2 regions of the Hydrogenophaga sp. UC242_53 genome follow, and region 2 is predicted to be linked to the other one. Evidence: predicted binding sites of a transcription regulator. Region 2 holds the regulator's gene; the other holds the start of a gene.
What was found. Region 2 encodes HrcA, which represses chaperone genes, less so after heat shock. Its sites were predicted from a motif close to TTAGCACTCNNNNNNNNNGAGTGCTAA; they were not measured.

Region 1 (9,795 bases), 2.3 Mb from region 2:
GCGGTCGGGTATGGAGCCCAAGGTGAAGCCCGATTCTCAAAGCGCCTCGAGGTTGAACGTCTGACATGTCGCGACACATGTGATGCCATTCGTGCCTTCTCGCGCAACGGCAGCGGCACCGCGTCGATATTTGTTGACGTGTCTTGTCTGTCGCGCCAGCAGATGGGCGCCATCTTTTCGGAGATTAAACGCCTTGCGCGCAGCGGGCCGGTGGACCTTCAAATTGGCTACAGCTTGGCGCGCTATGTGAAGCCAACTGCTCAATGGTCCTCCGCCATCCGCCGCATAGCACCGGTGAACGACGATTTTGCGGGCTGGACTGCAGCGCCGGACAACCCAATCGAGCTAATCGTGGCGTTGGGGTATGAGAAGGGCAAAGCTATCGGTGCGGCTGAGTATTTGGAGCCGGGAGACACCTGGCTGTTTGTACCGACCTCTCCTGAAGAGAAGTATCTGGAGGAGGTGCAGGAGCAGAACAAGGACTTGCTGCAGGAGTTGAATGACAAGCAGATGGAGTATGGGGTGATGGAGCCGGTCGATGCTTACCACTCGCTCCTGTCTCTAGTGCGTGGGACCCGACGCACTGCTCGTCCCATCCTGCTGCCATTCGGGCCGAAATTGTTCTTCGCACTATCTCTACTGGTAGCCATGATCATCGAGGAGGCCGCAGTCTGGTTCGTCGATGGCGAGAACACGTCCAGCACGGACCAAGGTCAGCCCTCACCCCACGCTGTCATACTCTGCTGTCGGATCGAACCGGTAGTCGACACGGACGCTGTTTGATGGGAGCATTTGGCGCTTGGCCGAGCAGCGTTAGCATGCGAGTAAAGGTCGCGTCAAAGCGCTAACGCCAAGAAGTGGGCCAAGTGGCCTCAGGTCAGCGTGGCGCGTCGGAAGTTCATTTGTGCCATAACGACACAACGGCAACAACAACGGCACCCAACCCTCCGATTGCCGCGAGCATGGTCCAGCGTGTCATCCACACAGCACGCTGTTCCGCGCGTGCTGTGTCCCTAGCGTCAAGAAACTGTTTGGCATGCTTGTACTTCCAGCCCGCGTAGCCACCGGTCAGAAGCCGCTTGCGCACGTACGTTTCGTTGGTGGCCTCCAGCTCGCGGTAGAACTCTTCGATCACATTGCGCTGCATGGCTCACTCCCCTAGTTCGCTGCGTGAGCCAATGTCGTTCACGCGCTCAACCAGTGCCGCGTACTGCTCGTCGGAAACCAGTTTCTCGCCCGTGTCATCCTTCTGCTCGCGGAGGCGCTTCATGACGTTGTACGGGTTCAGCAGCAGCACGTAGTGCATGGGGCCCTTCACCCCCTTGCGGAAGTCGATGAAGCCGATTTCTTTCAGCACTTCCATGTGCTGCCTGAACGTGGAGACATTGCGCTGACCCCCGTACCCGGCCTCGTATGCGATCTGTGCCTCGCTGGCGATCCGCACGAGGCCTTCACCATAGTGGTGAAGCCACAGGGCAAAGTACGTCTTGCCAGCCGGAACGGCCTTCCCGCACTTCCTCTTGGCGATCTCGTTGATGATGTTGATCACGATGGACAGCGTGCGCGGCACCTGGGCGAATCCGAAGCGTTTGTGCTCATTGCTCAGCAGCCAGATATCCTCATCCTTGACATCAGCCCAGTGCACCTTTCGTAAGTCGATATTTGTCTGCCTGGCCTTCTCACCTTTTTTCTGAGCCTGCTTGACGTTCGGCGCTTCGACCTTGGCGGCGAGGAGCGCACTAAGACCGTCGACACTGAGTGCGCCTGGGGGCAAGGCCGGCGGCACCGCGACGTCCACTGCGGTTTCAAGGGTTGTTGCCGGCAGTGGCACTGGCGCTGGCGCTGCCGCTGCGGGAGCTTTATCGGGCTTGGTTTTCATGTTGCACTGGGAGCAGTTCGATACCTTGAATTTTCCATGTCTGCGGCAGGAACGCAAACGCCCAGTCAATGAGCAGTCGACCTTTTCGGCATCGCGAGACAGGTGAGATATGTCAAAAAATTAGTGACTCAGATCTGAGTCACTAATTTTTTGGAAATTTTTCGCATTGCGATCAATAACTTATGAACAAAACTCGGTATCGCGCGTATCAAGCGTATCGCCTAGGGTATCGCGCGGTATCTCTGCGCTATCCGGGGTTACAAGGGAGTCGGACAGCCCTTGCGCCCACCAACTTTACATTCGACATCTGCCGTGCCGGGCACCATCGGGGCCATGGTGGTGCTCGTCTGCCAAGCAATTGACTCGTCGAACGCTATCGCTAAAGGCGAGGCTGAGGACGTACTTTCCATAGCCGCCGCTTAACAAAGTGCCGGTAGTCGAACCAACGTCAGCTTGATGGCGCTCACTCGAAGTCCACCGGTCGGCGTCGACCGACTCCTCACGCTGCACGTTGCCTCACGGCAGATCGCGGCAAACGGCCCCACTTAGTCGGGATCTAGGGCAGCGCTGGATAAAGCAATTCGCCACTCTTGAGCTAAGAGAGCGAATAACCCGCTTCTAAGCTGACTGAGGTCAAGAACTCGGAGTGACTCCGCGAGTTGTGACAACCGCGAGAGCCAACTATTTCATAATGTGGCAAATCTTGGACGAGGAGAAAGTTCAGTGGCACGGAAGCGAAGGATGAGTGGCTTTCCGCAGTGCGCAGACCCATCGCATCAGAAATAAACCCCTTCGATCTTGAAATGGGGTTCCGGCGCCCTTATGATTAGCACTCGCTGGCGTTGAGTGCTAACACCCGACGCCATGTCGATCAGCGGTATCCGCTGGCCCGTCCGGGCTGGCACCGCCGTTCTGAACAAACCCCATCTGTTCCATACCCAGGAGATGCAATGAACCTTCGTCCTCTCGCCGATCGCGTGATCGTCAAGCGCATTGACAGCGAAACCAAGACCGCCTCCGGCATCGTCATCCCCGACGCCGCCGCCGAAAAGCCCGATCAGGGCGAAGTCCTGGCGGTCGGTCCCGGCAAGAAAAACGACAAGGGCGAACTGTCCGCCATGAACGTCAAGGTCGGTGACCGCGTTCTGTTCGGCAAGTACAGCGGCCAGACCGTCAAGGTCGCTGGCGACGAACTGCTGGTCATGAAGGAAGACGACCTGTTCGCGGTCGTCGAGTCCAAGTAACTGAACACCTCAATTTTTCCGGAGAAACAACATGGCAGCAAAAGACGTCATTTTCGGCGGCGAAGCCCGCGCACGCATGGTTGAAGGCGTGAACATCCTGGCCAACGCGGTCAAGGTCACCCTGGGCCCCAAGGGCCGCAACGTGGTGCTCGAGCGCTCCTTCGGCGCCCCCACCGTGACCAAGGACGGTGTGTCCGTGGCCAAGGAAATCGAACTCAAGGACAAGCTCCAGAACATGGGCGCGCAGATGGTCAAGGAAGTTGCTTCCAAGACGTCCGACAACGCCGGTGACGGCACCACCACCGCCACCGTGCTGGCCCAGGCCATCGTGCGCGAAGGCATGAAGTACGTGGCCGCCGGCATGAACCCGATGGACCTCAAGCGCGGCATCGACAAGGCCGTGGAAGCCCTGATCGCCGAGCTGAAGAAGGCCTCCAAGGCCACCACCACCAGCAAGGAAATCGCCCAGGTCGGTTCCATCTCCGCCAACAGCGACACCAGCATCGGCGAGATCATCGCCAATGCCATGGACAAGGTCGGCAAGGAAGGCGTGATCACCGTGGAAGACGGCAAGTCGCTGCAGAACGAACTCGACGTCGTCGAAGGCATGCAGTTCGACCGCGGCTACCTGTCGCCCTACTTCATCAACAACCCCGAGAAGCAATCGGCGCTGCTGGACAACCCCTTCGTGCTGCTGTACGACAAGAAGGTTTCCAACATCCGTGACCTGCTGCCCACGCTGGAGCAAGTCGCCAAGGCTGGCCGTCCGCTGCTGATCATTGCCGAAGACGTCGAAGGCGAAGCCCTGGCGACGCTGGTGGTCAACACCATCCGCGGCATCCTGAAGGTCGTGGCTGTGAAGGCCCCTGGCTTCGGCGACCGCCGCAAGGCCATGCTGGAAGACATCGCCATCCTGACCGGCGGCAAGGTCATCGCTGAAGAAGTGGGCCTGACGCTCGAGAAGGTGACCCTGGCCGACCTGGGCCAGGCCAAGCGCGTGGAAATCGGCAAGGAAAACACCACCATCATCGACGGTGCCGGCGCTGCCGCTGACATCGAAGCCCGCGTCAAGCAAGTGCGCGTGCAGATCGAAGAAGCCACCAGCGACTACGACCGCGAGAAGCTGCAAGAGCGCGTGGCCAAGCTGGCCGGCGGCGTGGCCGTCATCAAGGTCGGTGCCGCCACCGAAGTCGAGATGAAGGAAAAGAAGGCCCGCGTGGAAGACGCCCTGCACGCCACCCGCGCTGCCGTGGAAGAAGGCATCGTGGCCGGTGGTGGCGTGGCCCTGCTGCGCGCCCGCCAAGCCGCTGGCACCATCAAGGGTGACAACGCTGATCAGGACGCCGGCATCAAGCTGGTGCTCAAGGCCATCGAAGCGCCCCTGCGCGAAATCGTGGCCAACGCCGGTGGCGAACCGTCGGTGGTGGTCAACGCCATCCTGGCCGGCAAGGGCAACTACGGCTTCAACGCCGCCAACGACACCTACGGTGACATGATCGAGATGGGCATTCTGGACCCGACGAAGGTCACCCGCACCGCGCTGCAGAACGCCGCATCGGTGTCCAGCCTGATGCTGACGACCGAAGCCATGGTCGCCGAGTCCCCGAAGGACGACGCACCTGCGATGCCGGGTGGCGGCATGGGTGGCATGGGCGACATGGGCGGCATGGGCATGTAAGCTCTCCTTGCCTGAGACGCCATGCCGGCGTTGCAAGGGCTTGCCGTGGCGCTGCCACTGTCTACGCCCTTGCGCCTTGGCCTGGCACCTCAGGCTGCGTCGGAATGCATCACTGCACACTGACGAAAGCCCAAAACAAAAAGCCCCGCGAGAAATCGCGGGGCTTTTTGTTTTGGGCTCGGCTCGAGCTACTTCATCAAGGCTTCGAGCTTGATCGTGTCCGCCACGAACGCCCGGATGCCTTCGGCCAGTTTCTCGGTCGCCATCGCATCCTCGTTCAGGGCGAAGCGGAAGCTGGCTTCGTCGTGGGTCACGAAGGGGATGTCCAACGACTGGGCGGCGCTGGCGTCCAGTGCCCGGCTCAAGGGCGCATCGCTGGCGGCCAGCTGGGCCAGCAGCTCGGGGCTGATGGTGAGCAGGTCGCAACCCGCCAGCGCCGTGATCTGACCCACGTTGCGGAAGCTCGCGCCCATCACCTCGGTGGCGATGCCGTGCTTCTTGTAGAACTCGTAGATGCTGCGCACCGAACGCACGCCCGGGTCGTTGGCACCGGCCATTGCGGCCTCGTCCCAGCCGGCGCCCGCGCTCTTTTTGTACCAGTCGTAGATGCGGCCCACGAAGGGCGAGATCAGCTGCACCTTGGCCTGGCCACAGGCCACCGCCTGGGCGAACGAGAACAGCAGCGTCAGGTTGGTGTGGATGCCTTCGCGCTCCAGCCGCGCGGCGGCCTGAATGCCTTCCCAGGTGGAAGCGATCTTGATCAGCACACGGTCCACATGCACGCCGTCACCCTGGTAGAGCTCGATGATGCGGCGCGCGCGGGTCACGGTGGCCTCGGTGTCGAAGCTCAGCCGGGCATCCACCTCGGTCGAGACCCGGCCCGGGATCAGGCGCAGGATCTCGCCACCAAAGGCCACCAGCAAGCGGTTCATCACCTCATCCAACCCCTGGGCGCCGTGCTTCGCGACAGCGTCCTTGAGCAGATGGGCGTACTCGGGCTTCTGGACCGCCTTCAGGATGAGCGACGGATTCGTCGTGGCGTCCTGCGGGGCGTAGGCTGCAATCTGATTGAAGTCGCCCGTGTCGGCCACGACCGTGGTGAGTTGCTTGAGAGCGTCAAGTTGGTTCATCAGCGGATTATCGGCCAGGCGATGTAATAAAATTTCACCGCATCGCCCCTCAATGTAACCAACCCCAACATGCTCGACCGGATCAAAGCCTCCCTGCCCTCGCTGGCGCCTGCCGAGCAACGTGCTGGCCAAGCTCGTGCTGCTGGACCCGCGCACCTTCGCCAGCCTGCCCGTGACCGAACTCGCCGAGCGCGCTCACGTGAGCAAACCCACGGTGGTGCGGTTCTGCCGCAGCATGGGTTACGACGGCCTGTCGGACTTCAAGCTCAAGCTCGCCGGCACGGTGAGCGAAGGTGTGCCGTTCATCCACCGCAGCGTGGACGTGGACGACAAGACGAGCGACGTGCTGGTCAAGGTGATCGACAACACGGTGGCGGCCTTCCTGAAGTACCGCAACGACGCCTCCAGCCACGCGATCGAAAAGGCGGTGGACGCCCTGGTGCGCACCTACAAGAACCGTGGCCGCATCGAGTTCTATGGCGCGGGCAACTCGGGCATCGTCGCGCAGGACGCGCAACACAAGTTCTTCCGCCTGGGCATCAATGCCATCGCCTACAGCGACGGCCACATGCAAGTGATGAGTGCGTCCCTGCTCGGGCCGGGCGACTGCGTGGTGATCATCTCCAACTCCGGCCGCACGCGCGATCTGATGGACGCGGCCGACATCGCGCGCAAGCACGGCGCGACGGTGATCGTCATCACCACCAGCGGCTCACCGCTGGCGCAGAGTGCGCAGCATCCACCTCTCGGCCGACCACCCGGAAGGCTACGACCGCTACAGCCCGATGACCTCGCGCCTGATGCACCTGATGGTGATCGACATCGTGGCCACCTGCCTGGCGCTGCGCATCGGCGGCACCAAGCTCCAGCCCCTGCTCAAGGAAATGAAGAACAACCTCCGAAGCAAGAGGTACACGTGATCGTGCGTGCCAGAAACGGCCCAGGACGGCGGGTGCTTCCCGCAGCGACGTAAAGTGGGAGGCCCGGCGAAGCCGGGCCGGAGGACATTCGCGGAGGGGAGCACCCACCGTCCGCGCCAACGCCCACCCGGTGGCGTGAAACTAGATCCGCCCTTCTTCCACCGCATGGCAGGCGATGCGAATGCCCCCAAGGTCCAGCAGATTCGGACGCTCGCTGCGGCAGCGGTCGTTGGCATGCGGACAACGCGGATTGAAAGCACACCCGCTGGGCGGGTTCAGCGGGTTGGGCACCTCACCCGAGACCGGTGTGCGCGCCTTGCCGGTGTCGTGCATCTTCGGAATCGCATCGAGCAGCATGCGCGTGTAGGGATGGCGCGGCCGGTCGAACAGCGTGTGCTTGGGCGCCAACTCCACCAGCCGCCCCAGGTACATCACCCCCACCTGGTCGCTCACGTGGCGCACCACCGCCAGGTTGTGGCTGATGAACAGGTAGGTCAGCCCGCGCTCGCGCTGCAGGTCCTTCATGATGTTGAGCACCTGCGCCTGCACGCTCACGTCCAGCGCCGAGGTGGGCTCATCGCACACCAGAAACTCCGGCTGCGTGCGCAGGGCCCGCGCGATGGAAATGCGCTGGCGCTGCCCGCCCGAGAACTGGTGCGGGTACTTCACGCGGTCCAGCGGTGACAGGCCCACCGACTTCAGCAACTCATCCACCCGTGCGCGCAAAGCCACCGGCTCGGTCTCGATCTCGTGCTCGCGCAGCGGCTCGGCAATGATGTCCTCCACGCGCCAGCGCGGGTTCAGGCTCGCGTACGGGTCCTGGAAGATCATCTGGATGCGGCGGCGCAGCTTGCGGCCTTCCGGCGTCTTGAACGCCGCATGCGCGTCCTGGCATCGAACTCGAAACCACCCCGCGTGGGCTCGTACAAGCCCACGAGCAGGCGCGCCACCGTGCTCTTGCCGCAGCCCGACTCGCCCACCAGGGCCAGCGTCTGACCCCGTGGAATGTCGAAGGACACGCCGTCCACCGCACGCAACAGCTGGCGCGGCTGACGCTCGATCACGCGATTGAGCCAGGGCACGGACACGTCGAAGGTCTTGGCTAGGTCGGTCGCACGCACCAACGGCGCCTCGAGGGCGGCAGCAGGTACCGCGGCACGACTTGAAGCACCACGGTTTTGCGCGGCCCGCACCGCTTTTTCGATCATGTCGGCGCTCATGCCAGGGCTCCTGCTTGCGCGTGCAGCCAGCAGGCCGCCCGGGTGGCTCCGGCCGGCAGCAGATCGGGCCGGTCGACGTGGCAGCGGTCGAACACCTTCTCGCACCGCGGGTTGTAGGCACAGCCGGAGGGAATGGCGTTGAGCCGCGGCATCGCGCCGTCGATCTGGTGCAGGCGCTCGCGGTCCTGGCTCATGTCGGGAATGCAGGCCATCAGGCCGGCGGTGTAAGGGTGCGCCGGGTGGTTGATGACCTCGTGCACCGGGCCGATCTCGGCGACGCGTCCGGCGTACATCACGGCCACGCGGTCGCAGGTCTCGGCGATCACGCCCATGTCGTGCGTGATCAGCATCACCGCCGCCCCACGCTGTTTGCAGATGGTCTTGAGCAGCGTGATGATCTGCGCCTGGATCGAGACATCGAGCGCGGTGGTGGGTTCGTCGGCCACGATGAGTTGCGGCTCGGCCGCGAGTGCCAGAGCGATCACGACGCGCTGGCGCATGCCACCGGAGAACTGGTGCGGGAAGTGGTCGATGCGCTGCTCGGCGGCCGGGATGCCGGTGTCCTTGAGCAGGTCGATCGCGCGCCTGCGCGCCTCGGCCTGGCTCACCGGCAGGTGGGTGGTGATGGTCTCGATGAGCTGGCGGCCCACGGAATACAGGGGGTTGAGCGAGGTCAACGGGTCCTGGAAGATCGCGCCGATCTGGCGGCCCCGCACCTTGCGCATCTGGTCGTGCGGCAGGTTGTCGATGCGGCGGCCGTGCAGCAGGATCTCGCCCGAGGCGACACGGCCCGGCGGCTCCAGCAGGCCGATGATGGAGGCGCCCGTGAGCGACTTGCCCGCGCCGGACTCACCCACCACGCCGAGGATCTCGCCCGGGGCGATGTCGAAGGAAACGTCGTCCAGCGCGCGCAGCGTGCCGCGGCGGCCGGGGAATTCGACGACCAGGTTCTTGACTTGGAGAAGGCTCATCTTGGTCTCAGCGCAGGCGGGGGTTGAGTGCGTCGCGCAGCCAGTCGCCCAGCAGGTTCACGCTGAGTGCGATCAGCACCAGCATGGCGCCCGGAAAAATGGTGATCCACCATTCGCCGGAGAACAGGTAGTCGTTGCCCACGCGGATCAGCGTGCCCAGCGACGGTGAGGTGGGCGGAGCGCCCACGCCCAGGAAAGACAGCGTGGCCTCGGTGATGATGGCCGTGCGCACCTGGATGGTGGCCAGCACCAGCACCGGGCCCATGACGTTGGGCAGCACATGGCTGCGCATGATGTGCAGCGGCGCCACGCCGGTCACGCGCGCGGCCTGCACGTACTCCTTGTTGCGCTCCACCAGCGTGGAACCCCGCACCGTGCGCGCGTACTGCACCCAGCCGGTGAGCGTGATCGAGATGATCAGCACGCCAAAGGCCAGCGTCTCGTGCGCATTGGGGAACAGGGCCCGGCCCACGCCGGCGATCAGCAAGGCGATGAGGATCGGCGGGAAGGACAGCATCACGTCGCACAGGCGCATGAGGAAGCCGTCCACCCAACCGCCGAGGAAGCCGGCCAGCAGGCCGAAGGTGACGCCGATCACCACCGAGAGCAGCACCGAGGCCAGACCCACCGCGAGCGAGATGCGCGCGCCGTACATCAATGCCGAGAGGATGTCGCGGCCCTGGTCGTCCGTCCCGAGCAGGAAGTTGCTGGATCCATCGGGGTGCCAGGCTGGCGGCAGCCGGGCATTCGTGA
Region 2 (9,795 bases):
CAGCGAACGGCCGATCAGGCGCTGGATCTCCTGCGTGCGCCCGCTCTGCTTGCCCTTGGCCGCCTCGCGGTCGCTGCGGGTGTGGGTGGCGCGCGGCAACATGCCGTACTCGGCCGTCAACCAGCCCTCACCACTGCCGCGTTTGTGCGACGGCACTTTTTCTTCCACCGACGCGGTGCACAGCACCTTGGTGTTGCCGAACTCGATCAGCACCGAGCCCTCGGCGTGGATGGTGTAGTGGCGCGTGATGCGCACCGGGCGCAACGCATCGGCGGCCCGTTGGCCGGGTCGGGTCATATCGCTCATGGGAAACCTCGGGAGTTCAGGAATTGCGTTCGGCCGTGCGGCGGATCGCGGCATTGATCTCGGCGATCGAGCGTTCGATCGCCGCGTCGTCCATGTCTTCGATGGAAGGGTCGGGAATGCCCGACTGGATGGTGGAAGCAAACACGCCGTCGTCGATGTCCTCGGTGGAGACGCGGGTGGACTGGAATTCGTCCGCCGTCTCCCACTCCATCGCCAGCACGGTCACATTGTCGCAACGCGGGCCGCCGCGCTTGAGCGCCATCTCCACCAGCTCGGGCACGGCCTGCTCCAGCGGCCGCTTGGACAGCTCGGACGTGATTTCTTCGTCGCTGACCGTGCCCCACAGGCCGTCCGAGCACAGCAGCACGCGGTCGCCCTGCATCAGGTGGACCGGGCCGGAGAGGTCGAACACCGGCTTGGCGGGTGAGCCCAGGCAGGTGAAGAGGATGTTGCGGTTGATGTGGTCGGTGGCGCGGCCCAGGTGCTGCTGCTGCTCCATGTAAGAGTGGTCGCGCGTGCGCGTGAGCATCTCGCCGTGGCGCACGACGTACAGCCGCGAATCGCCGCAATGCACCCAGTGCACGTGGTTGCGCTCCATCACGGCCGCCACCAGCGTGGTGCGCGGGGTGTCGAGCATGCCTTTTTCGGCGGCGTAACGGATGATCTGGTGGTGTGCCGCCATCAGGGCGCTGGAGAGGAACTCCGGCACTTCCCGCACCGTGGGGTTGGCGGCCTTCTGGAAATACGCCGAAAAGGTCTGCAGCGCGAGTTGCGCCGCCATCGCGCCTTCGGGGTGGCCGCCCATGCCGTCGGCCAGCACGAACAGACCCGACTCCCGGGTGTAGGCATAGCCCATTCGGTCTTCGTTGCGCTCCCGGCCCCCTTGGCGGCTGATCTGGTAGACCGAAAACTTCATCGAAACTTGGTCGCGGCGTTGGTGGACTTGCGCAGGGACTTCTTGTTGTCCGACACGATGTTGTCGAACTGCAGCCGCATCTTCTCGGCCACGGTGAGTTTGGTGTAGCTGCGCTCGGTCTCGCGGCTCAGTTCCTTTTGCAGCGCGAACACCGATTGCGGGCGCGACAGCGGATCCAGCGACATGCACCACTCGACCACCTCGATGAGGTTGTCGGAGTACACGCCGCGCAGGCGCGAAAGCGCCAGCGAGAGGCGGTCTTTCTCCAGCCGCTGGGGCGCATCGTTGGGCGGGTAGCCCTGCATGCTGGCGTAGATGCAGGCGCCGATCGCGTAGATGTCGGTCCACGGGCCCATGGAGGAGTCGCGCCGGTACATCTCGGGCGCGGCGAAGCCGGGCGTGTACATCGGGCGGATGAAATTGCCTTCCTTGCTCAGCACCTCGCGGGCGGCGCCGAAGTCGATCAGCACCGAGCGGTTGTCGTCGGTCACGAAGATGTTGGCCGGCTTGATGTCCAGGTGCAGCATCTTGTGCTGGTGCACGATGCGCAGGCCGCGCAGCACCTCGTCGTACAGCGAGCGGATGGTCGATTCGCGGAACACCTTCTGCTTCTTGAGTTCACGCGCCGTGATGATGAATTCCTGCAGGGACGCGCCCTCCAGGAAGTTCATGACCATGTAGACGGTCTCGTTCTCGCGAAAGAAATTGAGCACGCTGACCACCGACTGGTGGGAGATCTGGGCCAGGGCCCGGCCTTCTTCGAAGAAGCTCTTGAGGCCCAGCCGGTACAGCGACAGCTTCTCCGGCTGCACCTGGGGCAGCAGCTCGCCGGGGCCGCGCGAGGCCAGCGACGAGGGCAGGTATTCCTTGACGGCGACCTGCTGGCCTTCCGTGTCCACGGCCAGGTACACCACGCCAAAACCGCCCGCCGCCAGCTTGCGGACAATGCGGTAACCACCGATCACGGTGTCCGGCGGCAGCGGTGCGGGTTTGACCTTTGACATAATTCGGATGGTTTCCGGAACGCCTCGTTTTGGACCACTCACCCTGATGGGCAAAGTTCAATGGCAGTTTACAGCATGACCGGCTACGCCTCGGCCCACTCGGGCGGGTCTGCGGCCCCGGCCAGCGCCGAGTCCAGCCGCGAGTCCCAGGCCGGTGTGGGCGTCGAAATCCGCTCCGTCAACAGCCGCTTTCTCGACCTCACTTTCAAGCTGCCGGACGACCTGCGCGCCACCGAACCCGCGCTGCGCGAACTGCTGGGCGCACGCCTCAAACGTGGCAAGGTGGAGGTGCGGGCCTGGATCGAAGGCCGCTCCGACACCGTGCCGCGCACGCCCAGCGCGCTCGACCTGCAGAAACTCGTGGGCCTGCAGGACAACGTGCGCGCCTGGCTGCCCACGGCATCGCCCCTGTCGGTGGCCGAGGTGCTGCAGCTCACCTCGCGCCAGCAGGGCAACCCCGGCGAGTTGAACGAGGCCCTGGTTACCCTGGCACAGACCGCGCTGGACGGCCTTACCAGCGCCCGTGAACGCGAAGGCAAACGCCTGGCCACCATGCTGCTCGACCGCCTGGGTCAGCTGCGCCAGCTTGCCAAGGACGCGCAACCCCTGATCCCGCAACTGGTCGCGCAGCAGCGCCAGCGCTTCATCGACCGCTGGAACGAGGCCCTGGGCGCGGGTGCATCCGCCACGGCGCAAGGCAGCGCCATCACCTCCGACATGGCGCAGGACCGGGCCCTCACGGAAGCCACCGCCTTCGCCATCCGCATCGACGTGGCCGAAGAATTGACCCGGCTCGACTCCCACCTGACCGAGATCGAGCGCCTGTTGAAGAAGGGCGCCGAGGTCGGCAAGCGGCTCGACTTCCTGATCCAGGAACTGCACCGCGAGGCCAACACCTTGGGTTCGAAGTCGTCCAACCTCGAACTCACCCGCATCTCGGTGGACATGAAGGTGCTCATCGAACAGATGCGCGAGCAGGTCCAGAACATCGAATGACATACAGCCCCCACGCTCCACCGCTGCGCGGGTCGCTGCCCCCCAAGGGGGCGCGTTTCGCCTTGGGGCGGCCCGGCGGCGAAACCCAACTTCTTGCCTCGTAATGGAATACCCCGGAAACCTGTTTGTCGTCGCGGCCCCCAGCGGGGCCGGCAAGTCCAGCCTGGTCAAGGCCTTGATGGAGCTCGATTCGCGCGTCGTGCCATCGGTCTCGCACACCACGCGCCCGCCCAGGGGCCAGGAGCTGCATGGCCGGGAGTACTACTTTGTAAGCAAGGAAACCTTCGACCAGATGGTCATCCAGGGGGCCTTCCTGGAGTGGGCCATGGTGCATGGGAATCGCTACGGCACCTCGAAAATCGCCATCGAGCAGCGCATCAACCAGGGCGCCGACGTGGTGCTGGAGATCGATTTCCAGGGGGCTATCCAGGTCAAGCGCATCTTTCCCAACGCTGTGCTGATCTTCATCCTGCCGCCAAGCTGGGAGGAATTGCGCTCGCGGCTGGAGCGCCGGGCGGAAGATACCGCCGAGGTGATCGAATTGCGCCTGCAGAACGCCGCCACCGAGATGGCCCATGCCAGGGAATTCGACTTCGTTATAATCAACGAGTTGTTCGAGCGGGCCTTGTTTGACCTCAAGGCCATCGTCCATGCCCAGCGGCTCAAGTTTTCCGCTCAGCGTATCGCCCGCGGCGATACCTTCCAAGCGCTCAACATCCTCTGATTCACCGCCCATTTCCTGGAGCCCGCCCATGGCACGCATCACCGTCGAAGACTGTCTGGAAAAGATCCCCAACCGCTTTCAGCTCGTGCTGGCCGCGACCTACCGCGCCCGCATGCTGAGCCAGGGCCATGCGCCCAAGATCGAGAGCAAGAACAAGCCCGGCGTGACCGCCCTGCGTGAAATCGCCGACGGCAAGGTGGGCCTGGAAATGCTCAAGAAAGTGCCGCTCTGAGGCCTTTCAGGTCCTTCGAAAGAAAACACCGCGCTGCGGTGTTTTTTTTCGCCCCTGCTCCGGACGTATTCATGTGCCTTGCACAGACTCTGTGCATGGACTCAGCGGGATCCATCGTCTCGCGCTAAAGTATGCGGATGATCACCGAGGCCGACAACGGCACCCTTCAGTCCCCAGCCGAGCAGGCGCATCCGGCCGCGAGCGCCGCTGCGGCGAGCTTTGCCGCGCTGCTGGGCAAGTTGGATTACCTCGGTCCGACCGACATTGAAAGCATCCGCCAGGCCTACCGGTTCGCCGACGAGGCCCACCTGGGCCAGTTGCGCAAGAACGGTGACCCGTACATCACCCACCCGATCGCGGTGGCCGCCCAGTGCGCCGAATGGAAGCTGGACGCCCAGGCGCTGATGGCGGCGCTGATGCACGACGCCATTGAAGACTGCGGCGTGACTAAGGAAGAACTGGTGGAGCGCTTCGGCGCGCCCGTGGCCGAGCTGGTGGACGGTCTCACCAAGCTGGAGAAGCTGGAATTCGACACGCGAGAGCAGAACCAGGCGGAGTCTTTCCGCAAGATGCTGCTGGCGACTGCCAAGGACGTGCGGGTCATCCTGATCAAGCTCGCCGACCGCACCCACAACATGCGCACCATGGGCGACATGCCGCGCTCGAAGTGGCAGCGCATCAGCAGCGAAACCCTGGAAATCTACGCGCCCATCGCGCACCGGCTGGGCCTGAACTTCACCTATCGCGAACTGCAGGACTTGGCGTTCCGTTTCCTGCATCCCTGGCGCTACGAGGTGCTCTCCAAGGCCCTCAACAAATCGCGCAACCGCCGCCGCGACCTGATCGCCCGCGTCCAGCGCGAGGTGGAAGCAGACTTCGTGCGGCACGGCATGAGCGTGCGCATCATGGGTCGGGAGAAGACGCTGTATTCGGTCTACCGCAAGATGGACAACAAGCACCTGTCGTTCTCGCAGGTCACCGACATCTACGGCTTTCGCATCATCGTCCCCGAGCTGACCGACTGTTACACCGGGCTGGGCGTGCTGCACCAGCTCTACAAGCCGCTGCCGGGCAAGTTCCGCGACTACGTGGCCATTTCCCAAGGTCAACGGCTACCAGTCGCTGCACACCACGCTGATCGGCCCCTTCGGCACCAACATCGAGTTCCAGCTGCGCACGCACGCCATGGACGTGGTGGCCGAATCGGGGGTGGCCGCGCATTGGCTCTACAAGGCCAGCGAACCCAACAGCGACACTTCGCAACGGCTGGGCACGCAATGGCTGCAGTCCTTGCTGGACATCCAGCAGGAAACGCGCGATGCGGCGGAGTTCTGGGACCACATCAAGATCGACCTCTTCCCCGATGCGGTCTATGTGTTCACACCCAAGAGCAAGATCATGGCGCTGCCGCGCGGCGCCACCGTGATGGACTTCGCCTACGCCATCCACAGCGACGTGGGCAACCACACGGTGTCGGCGCGCATCAACGGCGAGCAGCGACCGCTGCGCACCGAGTTGGCGAATGGCGACGTCGTCGAGATCGTCACGGCCGAGAAGGCCGAGCCCAACCCGACCTGGCTGTCCTTCGTCAAGACCGGCCGGGCGCGCTCGAAGATCCGGCACCACCTCAAGACGGTGGCACAGGAGAAGTCACACGAGCTGGGCGAACGCATGCTCGGCCAGGCCCTGCGCTCCGAAGGCATCGCGACCCTGCCGTCCGAAGTGGGCCCACACCACGCGACCTGGGAAAAACTGCTGCGCTTCACCGGGAACAAGTCGCGCGCGGAGCTGCTGTCGGACATCGGCATGGGCAAGCGCATCGCCAGCATGGTGGGCAAGAAGCTGGCCGTGCTGCTGGCCGAAACCGGCCTCAAGCCCGACGCCCTGCTGATCAGCACCGAGCGCTACGCCAGCGGCCGGGACGAATCGGTCTCGCAAGGTGTGGTCACGCTCGACGGCAGCGAGGGCCTGTCGGTGCAGTACGCGCCCTGCTGCAAGCCGATCCCGGGCGACCGCATCGTCGGTTACCTCGGTCGTGGCGAGGGCCTCGTGGTGCACGCGGACGACTGTCCCACCGGCAAACGCCTGCTCTTGCGCGATGGCGAACGCTTCCTGGAAGTCGAGTGGGCCGACGAACCCGTGCGCTCGTTCGACACCACGGTGATCGTGACCGTCACGAATGGCAAGGGGGTGCTCGCGCGCGTGGCGTCCAGCATCGCAGCGGCCGAAGCCGACATCACCCATGTGGACATGGGCGATGAACCCGCCCAGACCGCGACGGACATCCGTTTCTCGGTGGCGGTGCGCGACCGCCAGCACCTGGCCGATGTGTTGCGCAGCCTCAAACGCACCACCTCGGTCATCAAGGCGCAGCGCTACAAGCCCTGACTTCAGGCGCCCTCGCCTGGCGCCGGATACCGCACGCTCAGCACTTCGAGCTCCTGCACGCCGCCAGGCACCACGAGCTTCACCACATCGCCCACCCGCGCCTTGAGCAGGGAACGCGCCACGGGAGAGATCCAGCTGACCTGGGCCTGAGCGCTGTCGGCTTCGTCCACGCCCCGGATCGTCACGGTGGTCTCCTGCCCGTTGTCGTCGGCGTAGGTCACGGTGGCACCGAAGAACACCTGATCGCCACCAAAGTGCAGCGAAGCGTCGACGACTTCGGCGATCTCGAGCCGGCGGGTCAGGAAGCGGATGCGCCGGTCAATCTCGCGCAGGCGCTTCTTGCCGTAGAGGTAGTCACCGTTCTCCGAGCGGTCGCCATTGCTGGCCGCCCAGTGAACGATGTCCACGATCTTGGGACGTTCGTCGTCGATCAGCGAGAACAGTTCGGCGCGCAACCGGTCGTAGCCGGCGCGGGTGATGTAGTTCTTGCCACCGGGCACGGGCGCCGCGGCCGGCAGATCGTCTTCATCGTCCGAATCGGTTTCGCGGGTGAAGGCCTTGCTCATGGTGGGCGATTCCCAGGCAAAAAATGAAAAAGCCCGCAGCTTTTGGCTGCGGGCTTCCATATGGTGCGGCTGGCAGGAATTGAACCCACGACCCCTTGGTTCGTAGCCAAGTACTCTATCCAACTGAGCTACAGCCGCGAAGCCTCGAATTATAGCAGCATTTTTTTGGTAGGCCGTGTTGGACTTGAACCAACGACCAAAGGATTATGAGTCCTCTGCTCTAACCAACTGAGCTAACGGCCCGCCCAAGGATTGTAGGGGGGCTTATTTGTGGTGGCTGAGCGCGTTACCAACCAGCTTGGCCGTGACATCAACAATCTGGATCATGCGCTCGTACGACATGCGCTGGGGGCCGATCACACCCAGCGTGCCCACCACCTGGCCGTCCACCTCATAAGGGGCAGTCACCACGGACAGGTCTTCGTAGGGCACGACCTGGCTTTCACCACCGATGTAGATGCGCACGCCATCGGCCTGGGCCGACACATCGAGCAAACGGATCAGCTGGGTCTTCTGCTCGAACAGGTCGAACATGCGGCGCAGGTTGCCCATGTCGCTGGAGAACTCGCTGACGGAGAGCAGGTTTCGTTCGCCCGACACCACCACCTCGTCCTGGGCCTCGCTGGCCTCGGCTCCGATATCGACCGCCGCCTTCATGAGATCGGCGATCTCGCCGCGCAGGGCGTCCACCTCGGTCTTGAGGCGCTCGCGCACCGCCTCCATGGTGAGACCGGAGTAATGGGCATTGAGAAAGTTGGCGGCTTCCAGCAGTTGTGGCTGGGTGAAGTTGACCTGCGTGTGGATGATGCGGTTCTGCACGTCGCCCTCGGGCGACACGATGATCACGAGCACGCGCCGTTCGGACAGGCTGAGGAATTCGATGTGGCGGAACACCGAGGCGCGCCGGGGTGCCATGACCACGCCCACGAACTGCGACAGGTTGGACAGCATCTGCGCGGCATTGCTGATGACACGATGCGGCTGCCCCGCCTCGATGCCCGGGGCACCCATGTCGCTCACCGTAGGCAGGCTTTCGCGGCGCACCGTGAGCATGGTGTCCACAAACAGCCGGTAGCCACGGGCCGTGGGAATGCGGCCGGCCGAGGTGTGCGGGCTCGCGATCAGCCCAAGCTCCTCGAGATCGCTCATCACGTTGCGGATGGTGGCCGGCGACAGCTCCATGCCGGCGGCCCTGGCGAGCGTGCGCGAGCCCACGGGCTGGCCGTCGGCGATGTAACGCTCGACGAGGGCTTTGAGCAACAACTTGGCGCGGTCATCCAACATGGCTTCATTCTAAGGACGGATGCCCCCGACGGTACCGCCGACGCACAGGGTTTTATGCCATTCCGCCACAGGAAAGCTGTGTTGTAATTTCCGAATGAGCATGTCAACCGACACCCGGTCCACGACCGCCCGATGGAACCGGCCCCTGCGTTTTGCGCATGTCGTCATTGTGGGCAAGTACCACGCACCCGGTGCGCGCAATGCGGTGGACGAGATCGCGCACTTCCTGCACGACGAAGGCTGCGACGTTTCGCTGGAAAAGGAAACCGCCGCCAACACGGGCTTGCTGCAGTATCCGGCGCTCGACGTGCCGGCCATGGGCAAGGCTTGCGACCTCGCCCTGGTGGTCGGCGGCGACGGCACCATGCTCGGCATCGGGCGCCAGCTCGCGCGTTATGGCGTGCCACTGGTGGGCATCAACCAGGGTCGGCTGGGCTTCATCACCGACATTCCTTTTGACAGCTACCAGGAAAAGCTGCGCCCCATGCTGCGCGGCGAGTTCGAGGAAGACGCGCGCGCGCTGATGGCGGCCACGGTCTGGCGCGATGGCCGTTGCGTGTTCGAGGCCACGGCGCTCAACGACGTGGTGGTCAACCGGGGCGGCGTGGCGAGCATGATCGAGTTGCGCGTGGAGGTGGACGGCCATTTCGTGGCGAACCAGCGCGCCGACGGCCTCATCATCGCGTCGCCCACCGGCTCTACCGCCTATGCCCTGTCGGCCGGTGGCCCCCTGCTCCACCCCGGCATCGGCGGCTGGGTGATGGTGCCGATCGCGCCACACACGCTGTCCAACCGGCCGGTGGTGATTCCTTCGCACAGCGAGATCGCGGTGGAGATCGTCTCGGGTCGCGACGCCAGCGCCAACTTCGACATGCAGACGCTCACCAGCCTGCTGCATGGCGACCGCATCGTGGTGCGCCGCTCCGAACATGCGCTGCGCTTGCTGCACCCGGTGGGCTGGACCTACTTCGACACCTTGCGCAAAAAGCTGCACTGGAACGAAGGGGCCTGAAAGCCCGGTCAGAATAGCGGCTGCGCTCCCATTTCATCAACGCCGCGCCTCTTACACCCATGAGCCTCAGACGCATCGTTTTGCGCGACTTCGTCATCGTGCAGTCCCTCGAACTGGAGCTCGGCTCCGGCTTTGGTGTGCTCACCGGGGAAACGGGCGCCGGCAAGTCCATCCTGATCGACGCCCTGCAACTCGCGCTGGGCGCGCGCGCGGAAAGTGGCGTGGTGCGCGAAGGTGCGGCGCGCTGCGACATCGCGGCCGAGTTCGATGCCCCCGCTTCGCTCACGCCGTGGCTGGAGGAACAGGGATTTCCCGTCGAAGACGGCCTGCTGCTGCGCCGCACCGTGGACACCGAGGGCCGCAGTCG

Region 1: a site for HrcA is predicted at 2,706-2,732, ahead of ACFJI0_RS02200 (co-chaperone GroES). Genes of this name have one in related genera too.

Annotation. Positions count from the first base shown of each region.
Region 1 covers NZ_CP170552.1:410,781-420,575, reverse strand. Annotated here, with positions in the region: gene ACFJI0_RS02215 (hypothetical protein) at 1-783, shown strand, start outside; gene ACFJI0_RS02210 (hypothetical protein) at 899-1,147, opposite strand; gene ACFJI0_RS02205 (hypothetical protein) at 1,151-1,879, opposite strand; gene ACFJI0_RS02200 (co-chaperone GroES) at 2,830-3,123, shown strand; gene groL (chaperonin GroEL) at 3,155-4,801, shown strand; gene tal (transaldolase) at 4,990-5,931, opposite strand; partial or broken gene ACFJI0_RS02185 (MurR/RpiR family transcriptional regulator) at 6,001-6,851, shown strand; partial or broken gene ACFJI0_RS02180 (ABC transporter ATP-binding protein) at 6,993-8,059, opposite strand; gene ACFJI0_RS02175 (ABC transporter ATP-binding protein) at 8,068-9,042, opposite strand; gene ACFJI0_RS02170 (ABC transporter permease) at 9,050-9,795, opposite strand, start outside.
Region 2 covers NZ_CP170552.1:3,396,993-3,406,787, forward strand. Annotated here, with positions in the region: gene rph (ribonuclease PH) at 1-255, opposite strand, end outside; gene ACFJI0_RS17130 (PP2C family serine/threonine-protein phosphatase) at 323-1,222, opposite strand; gene ACFJI0_RS17135 (serine/threonine-protein kinase) at 1,219-2,226, opposite strand; gene ACFJI0_RS17140 (YicC/YloC family endoribonuclease) at 2,287-3,222, shown strand; gene gmk (guanylate kinase) at 3,326-3,946, shown strand; gene rpoZ (DNA-directed RNA polymerase subunit omega) at 3,975-4,178, shown strand; partial or broken gene ACFJI0_RS17155 (RelA/SpoT family protein) at 4,316-6,566, shown strand; gene greB (transcription elongation factor GreB) at 6,569-7,132, opposite strand; tRNA gene ACFJI0_RS17165 (tRNA-Arg) at 7,194-7,270, opposite strand; tRNA gene ACFJI0_RS17170 (tRNA-Ile) at 7,299-7,375, opposite strand; gene hrcA (heat-inducible transcriptional repressor HrcA) at 7,397-8,416, opposite strand; gene ACFJI0_RS17180 (NAD kinase) at 8,511-9,428, shown strand; gene recN (DNA repair protein RecN) at 9,488-9,795, shown strand, end outside.